Linked DNA regions of Immundisolibacter sp.. The protein of the gene in region 1 interacts with the protein of each later gene in a pairwise test. Links are inferred from orthologs where the notes say so. Each region holds a gene or a part of one and is shown in the gene's direction. Other genes may lie near its edges.

Evidence for each region. The genes of interacting proteins can lie anywhere in the genome.
Region 2: the proteins of H5U26_RS09710 (region 1) and rfaD interact in binary tests that used the Escherichia coli proteins (3 or more experiments, as listed by UniProt). The link is inferred for Immundisolibacter sp. from one-to-one orthologs.

The regions. Positions count from the first base shown.
Region 1 is NZ_JACIZD010000007.1:29,955-32,991, forward strand. The notes cover bases 1-2,766. They hold H5U26_RS09710 (enoyl-CoA hydratase-related protein), read left to right. Parts: upstream 1-873; coding sequence 874-1,659; downstream 1,660-2,766. Other genes in these bases: H5U26_RS09705 (3-hydroxyacyl-CoA dehydrogenase NAD-binding domain-containing protein), read left to right, coding at 1-838; H5U26_RS09715 (alpha/beta hydrolase), read left to right, coding at 1,656-2,531. Outside these bases: H5U26_RS09720 (RnfH family protein), read right to left, coding at 2,879-3,037. UniProt on the Escherichia coli protein: Converts o-succinylbenzoyl-CoA (OSB-CoA) to 1,4-dihydroxy-2-naphthoyl-CoA (DHNA-CoA).
Region 2 is NZ_JACIZD010000005.1:14,237-17,803, reverse strand. The notes cover bases 310-3,107. They hold rfaD (ADP-glyceromanno-heptose 6-epimerase), read left to right. Parts: upstream 310-1,109; coding sequence 1,110-2,105; downstream 2,106-3,107. Other genes in these bases: H5U26_RS08565 (MBL fold metallo-hydrolase), read left to right, coding at 2,128-3,107; rfaE1 (D-glycero-beta-D-manno-heptose-7-phosphate kinase), read left to right, coding at 310-1,107. Outside these bases: pyrF (orotidine-5'-phosphate decarboxylase), read left to right, coding at 1-138; more of rfaE1, read left to right, coding at 142-309; more of H5U26_RS08565, read left to right, coding at 3,108-3,483; H5U26_RS08560 (DUF2946 family protein), read left to right, coding at 3,480-3,567. UniProt on the Escherichia coli protein: Catalyzes the interconversion between ADP-D-glycero-beta-D-manno-heptose and ADP-L-glycero-beta-D-manno-heptose via an epimerization at carbon 6 of the heptose.

The DNA.
Region 1 (3,037 bases):
GGGTCTGGCCGAGCACTGGCCACGGCCGGACAACTTCATCGGCCTGCATTTCTTCTCGCCGGTGCACCGCATGGCGCTGGTGGAGGTCATCCGTGGCCGCCAGACCTCCGAAACCTGCCTGGCGCAGGCGCTCGATTTCGTGGCGCGCATCGGCAAGACGCCGGTGGTGGTCAACGACAGCCGCGGCTTTTTCACCAGCCGGGTGTTTGCGACCTACTTCGAGGAAGGCATGGCCCTGCTGGCCGAGGGCGTGAACCCGGCGCTGATCGAAAACGCCGGCCGCCAGACCGGCATGCCGCTCGGCCCGCTGGCGGTGGCCGACGAGGTGGCGCTGGACCTGGTGCACAAGATCATCCTGCAGACGCGCGCCGACCTTGGCGCCGCCTACACCGCGCCGCCGTCGGCGCCGGTGATCGAGCTGTTCGTGGAAAAACTCGGCCGGGTTGGCAAGAAGGCCGGCAAGGGCTTTTACGACTACGCGGACGGTCAGCGGCGGCTGTGGCCGGGTCTGGCCGAACACTTCCCGCGCGCCGCCCGGCAGCCGGACGTCGACAGCGTCAAGCGCCGCCTGCTGCACATCCAGTCCGTGGAGGCCGCGCGCTGTCTGGCCGAAGGCGTGATCGAGAACACGACCGATGCCGACGTGGCGTCCCTGCTGGGCTGGGGCTATCCGGCCTGGGCCGGCGGCGTGCTGTCGTACGTCGACACCATTGGCGTGGACCGCTTCGTGGCCGAGTGCGAGGCGCTTGCTGCCAGCGTCGGGTCGCGTTACGCGCCGCCGGACATCCTCAAGCGCCTGGTCGGCACCGGTACGCAACTGCGCGCCGCCGGCCGCTGATTCATTCACTCACCGCAACTGCAAGGAACCCGCTCGTGGACTACCAGGACCTTCTTTACGTCGAACAGGACGGCGTCGCCACCATCACCATCAACCGGCCGGAGGTCTACAACGCCTTTCGCGCCCAGACCGTGGAAGAACTCATCCACGCCTTCCAGCGCGCCGGTTGGAACCCGGACATCGGCGTCATCGTGCTGACCGGTGCCGGCGACAAGGCGTTCTGCACCGGCGGCGACCAGAAATCCCACGCCGGCAGCTATGGCGGCCGCGGCACCATCGGCCTGCCGGTGGAGGAGCTGCACACCGTCATCCGCGACGTGCCCAAGCCGGTGATCGCCCGCGTGCAGGGCTACGCCATCGGCGGCGGCAACGTGCTGGCGCTGCTGTGCGACCTGACCATCGCCTCGGACAGGGCTCAGTTCGGCCAGGTCGGCCCCAAGATGGGCTCGGTCGATCCGGGCTACGGCACCGCCTATCTGGCGCGCGCCGTCGGCGAGAAGAAGGCGCGCGAAATCTGGTACCTGTGCCGCCGCTACAAGGCCGACGAGGCCGAGCGCATGGGCCTGGTCAACAAGGTGGTGCCGCACCAGGAACTGGACGCCGAAGTCGCCGCCTGGTGCGCCGAGATCATGGCCAAGAGCCCGACCGCGCTGGCCATCGCCAAGCGCTCCTTCAACGCCGACAGCGAGCACATTCGCGGGCAGGCCGCCATGGGCCTGCAGGCGCTGGCGCTGTACTACGAGACCGACGAGTCGAAGGAAGGCGTGCGCGCCTTCAACGAAAAGCGCCCGGCCGAGTTTCGCAAGTTCCACAAAAAATGACCCAACCGGACGCTCCCGACTGGTTCTGCGAGGCGGTCGGTACCCCGGCCGACGCCCACTGGGTGCCGGTCGCCGGCTGCAGCATCCACTATCGCCGCTGGGGTGAGTCCGGCCCGCCGCTGCTGCTGGTGCATGGCGGCGGTGCGCACAGCCACTGGTGGGACTTCATCGCGCCGTGGCTGGCTGCCGATCACCGCGTGGCGGCCATGGACCTGTCCGGCATGGGCGAGAGCGGCCGGCGCGAGCAGTACTCGCTGGACGATTTCGCCGCCGAGGCGATCGGCGTGTGCGAGGCCGCCGGCTTCGGCCCGGACGTGACCCTGGTCGGTCACAGCCTGGGCGGGGCGGTGTGCCTGCGCGCCGCCGCCAGCCAGCCAGAGCGCGTAGGCGGCCTGGTGATGGCCGACTCGCCGATCCGCCCGCCGGGCTTCCAGTTCCCCGGCACCGCCCGCAACCCGCTGCGCCAGCCGCGCCGCGACTACCCGGACTTCGACAGCGCCCTGGCGCGCTTTCGGTTGATTCCGGAGCAGCCCTGCGACAACGCCTACATCCTGGACTACATCGGTCGGCATTCGATCATCGAAACGCCCGATGGCTTCTGGACCTGGAAGTTCGACGACCGCGGCCTGGCCCACATCAAGGTCGGCGAACAGGCGGAGGAGCTGCGCCAGCTGCGCTGTCGCATCGGCATCCTGTACGGCGAGAAAAGTGCCCTGTTTCCGCCCGAAGTGCGCCAGTACGTGCACCAGCTGGTGGACCGTCGCGGCCCGGTGTCGGCCATCCCGGAGGCCTACCACCACCTGTTCGTGGACCAGCCGCTGGCCTTCGTGGCGGCGCTGCGCATCCTGCTGGCCGACTGGCACGCGCTCTGAGACGGGCCGACGCCCAATCGCAGGCAAAAAAAACCCGGCCAGGGGTGGCCGGGTTTGATGGGATAAACCCGCTCAGGGAGGGGAAGCGGGCGATACCTCGCAGAGGTCTCGCTTGTTAAGACCGGGGCTGATACCGGAAAGTTTCACGGTCGACCAGAATTGTTTTCGACGGCCGCCACGGCGCGTGGGTAGGCTCGATGTCGGACATGCGCACGCCGATCGCAGGCAAAAAAAACCCCGGTCACGAGTGGCCGGGGTTAGAAGGGATAAACCCGCTCAGGGAGGGGAAGCGGGTGATACCTCGCAGAGGTCTCGTTGGTTAAGACCGGGGCTGGCACCGGAAAGTTTCACCTGCGGTCAGGCTTTTTTGCGTTGGCCGCCGCGCGTTGCCGTCGCGCCGTTTTCGGGTCCACCTGCAGCGGCAGGTACAGCTCCAGCCGGTCGCCGTCGGCGAGCGGCGTGTCCGCGCTGACGGCCCGTCCGAACAGGCCCAGCGTCCGGCCTTC
Region 2 (3,567 bases), on another replicon or contig:
GACCAGCGGCGCACCCTGGCGCCGGCCGCAGCGCTGGCGGCCGGCGCGGACTATCTGGTCATCGGACGGCCGATAACCGGCGCAGCGGATCCGTTGGCAGCCTTGCAGGCCATCACCGCCAGCCTCGACGGAGCCTGAACGGTGCTCAGCGCCCTGTTGCCGGCTCATCTGGCGCGTCTGGCCGGCGTGCGCGTGCTGGTGGTCGGCGACGCCATGCTGGACCGCTACTGGTTCGGGGCGGTGGAGCGCATCTCGCCGGAAGCGCCTGTTCCCGTGGTGGCCGTGGGTGGCAGCGAGGAGCGCCTGGGCGGCGCCGCCAACGTGGCGCGCAACGTGGTGGCGCTGGGTGGTCAGGCGCGTCTGCTGGCGATTACCGGTCAGGACGAGGCGGCAGAGCGCATCGACAGCCTGCTGGCGGACAGCACCATCGACGCCCGCCTGCTGCGCGATCCGGCGCTGCCGACCACGCTGAAGCTGCGCGTGCTGTCGCGCAGCCAGCAGCTGATCCGGCTCGACTTCGAGGCCCGTCCGGGCGCCGCGGCGCTAGCGGGCCTGCAAGCGGTGTTTGCGGATACCCTGGAGTGGGCGCAGGTGGTGGTGGCCTCCGACTACGGCAAGGGCGCGCTGGCCGAGGTGGCGCGGCTGATCGCCCTGGCGCAGGCGCGCGGCCGGCCGGTGATCGTCGACCCCAAGGGCCACGACTACGCGCCTTACGCCGGCGCCAGCCTGCTGACGCCCAATCGCGGCGAGTTCGCCACCGTGGCCGGGCCCTGGCACAGCGAGGATGAGCTGCATGAGAAGGCCGCCGACTGGCTGGCCCGGCTGGGCATCGAACGGCTGCTGGTCACGCGCAGCGAGCAGGGCATGACCCTGTTCCGCAAGGGCGCCCCGGCCCTGCACGACCCGGCCCGGGCGCGCGAGGTGTTCGACGTGTCTGGCGCCGGCGACACGGTGGTGGCGGCGCTGGCACTGGCGCTGGCCGCCGATCTGGGTGATGCGGCGGCAGTGCATCTGGCGAATCTGGCCGCCGGCATCGTGGTCGGCAAGCTGGGCACCGCCACCGCCACGGCGCAGGAAGTGGCCGCCGAACTGGCCGAGGAGGACTGAGCGTGTACGTGGTAACCGGCGGTGCCGGCTTTGTCGGCAGCAATCTGGTGCGGGCGCTCAACGCCCGCGGCGTGACCGACATTCTGGTGGTGGACAACCTGGAGACCAACTCGGCCAAGTTCCGCAATCTGGTCGGTTGCGCGATCGCCGACTATCTGGACAAGCGGGAATTCCTGCGCCTGCTCGAGTCCGGGCGCGGGCTGCCAAAACTGACGGCCGTGCTGCATCAGGGGGCCTGCTCGGACACCCTGGAGCTGAACGGCCGCTACATGATGGACAACAACTACGCCTACTCGAAGGCCGTGTTCGAACACTGCCAGACCGCCCGTGTGCCCTTGCTGTACGCGTCCTCGGCCGCCGTCTATGGCGCCAGCCAAGTCTTTGTCGAGCAGCCCGAATACGAGCGCCCGCTGAACGTCTACGGTTACTCCAAGCTGCTGTTCGACGACTACGTGCGCCGGCAGCTGCCGCGCCTGCAGGCGCCGGCGATCGGCTTTCGCTACTTCAACGTCTACGGGCCGGGCGAAGCGCACAAAGGCCGCATGGCCTCGGTGGCGCGGCAGTTCTTTGTGCAGTACTCGGAGCGTGCCTGCGTGCAGCTGTTCCGCGGCAGCGGTGGGTATGCCGATGGCGAGCAGCAGCGCGATTTCGTGGCCGTGCAGGACGTGGCGCGGGTGGTGCTGCATTTTCTGGACCATCCGCAGTCCAGCGGCGTGTTCAATCTGGGCAGCGGCGCGGCGGCCAGCTTCAACCGCGTGGCGCAGGCGGTGATCAACACCTGCCGCGCCGCGGCCGGCGAGCCGGCGCTCGATCTGCCGGCGCTGGTCGACTCGGGCGCCGTGCGCTACATCGACTTCCCACCGGGTCTTGCCGAGCGCTACCAGAACTACACCCAGGCCGACCTGACCGGCCTGCGCCGGGCCGGCTACGACGGCGCGTTCATGCCGGTGGAGCAGGGCGTCGCGGCCTACGTGCACGAGCTGCTGACCGGCGCCTGAAACTGCCACCAGGAATGAAACCTTGAATCTGACCTTTCTTGGCGCCGCCGGCACCGTCACCGGCTCGAAATACCTGCTGGAAGTCGCCGGCCGACGGCTGCTGGTCGACTGCGGCCTGTTCCAGGGCTACAAGCATCTGCGCCTGCAAAACTGGGCGCCGCTGCCGTTCGAGCCGGGCACGCTGGACGCGGTGCTGCTCAGCCACGCCCACATCGACCACAGCGGCTACCTGCCGCTGCTGATCAAAAACGGCTACGGCGGACGGGTCTGGTGCACGCCGGGCACCGCGGCGCTGTGTCACCTGCTGCTGCCCGACAGCGGCCACCTGCAGGAGCAGGACGCCGAGTACGCCAACCGCAAGGGTTTCTCCAAGCACCACCCGGCGCTGCCGCTGTACGACAAGCAGGACGCCATCGATGCCTTGCCGGCGCTGGAAGGCGTGGACTTTGGCCAGTGGTTCGAGCCGTGCGCGGGCGTGCGGGTGCGGTTTCGGCAGGCCGGGCACATCCTTGGCGCCGCCAGTGTGGAAATCGAAACCGAGGGCCAGCGGCTGCTGTTCAGCGGCGACCTGGGGCGCGCCGGCGATCCGGTCATGTGCGATCCGCAGCCGGCGCCGCCGGTCGATTACCTGGTGGTCGAATCCACTTACGGCGATCGCCTGCACCCGGACACCGACCCGGCGCAGGCGCTGGCCGATGTCATCAATCGCACCGCCGCGCGCGGCGGCATGGTGCTGATTCCGGCCTTTGCCGTCGGCCGCACGCAGGAGCTGCTGTTCTACATCCACCAACTGAAACAACAGCAGGCGATTGCTGACCTGCCGGTGTTCCTGGACAGCCCGATGGCCATCGACGCCAGCGAGCTGCTGCAGCGCTTCGCCAGCGAACATCGGCTGAGCGCCAGTCAGGCCCGCGCCGTGTGCGCGACGGCGACCTACGTGCGTGAGCGTGAAGAGTCGATGGCGCTGAACAGTCGCACGCATCCGATGATCATCATCTCCGCCAGCGGCATGGCCACCGGCGGGCGCGTGCTGCATCACCTGAAGGCCCGCGCCGGCAATCCGCACAACACCCTCCTGTTCGCCGGCTACCAGGCCGGCGGCACGCGCGGCGCGGCGCTGCTGGCCGGCGCGCGCGAAATCAAGATCCACGGCCGCTACGTGCCGGTGGCGGCCGAGGTGGCGAGCATCCAGAACCTGTCCGCCCATGCCGACTGGCAGGGCATCCTCGCCTGGCTGGGTCAGATACCAGCGCCGCAGCGGATATTCGTCACCCACGGCGAGCCGGCGGCGGCCGATGCGCTGCGCCTGCACCTGCAGGAGCGCTTCGGCTGGCAGGCGCAGGTGCCGATCCAGGGCGAGCGGGTGCGTTTGTGGTGAATGAACCGGCGTGGTCGCCGGGCCAGCCCCTGGCCGGCTGGTTGCGCCTGACCGGGCGCGGCGCATGGCTGATTCGGGATGCGG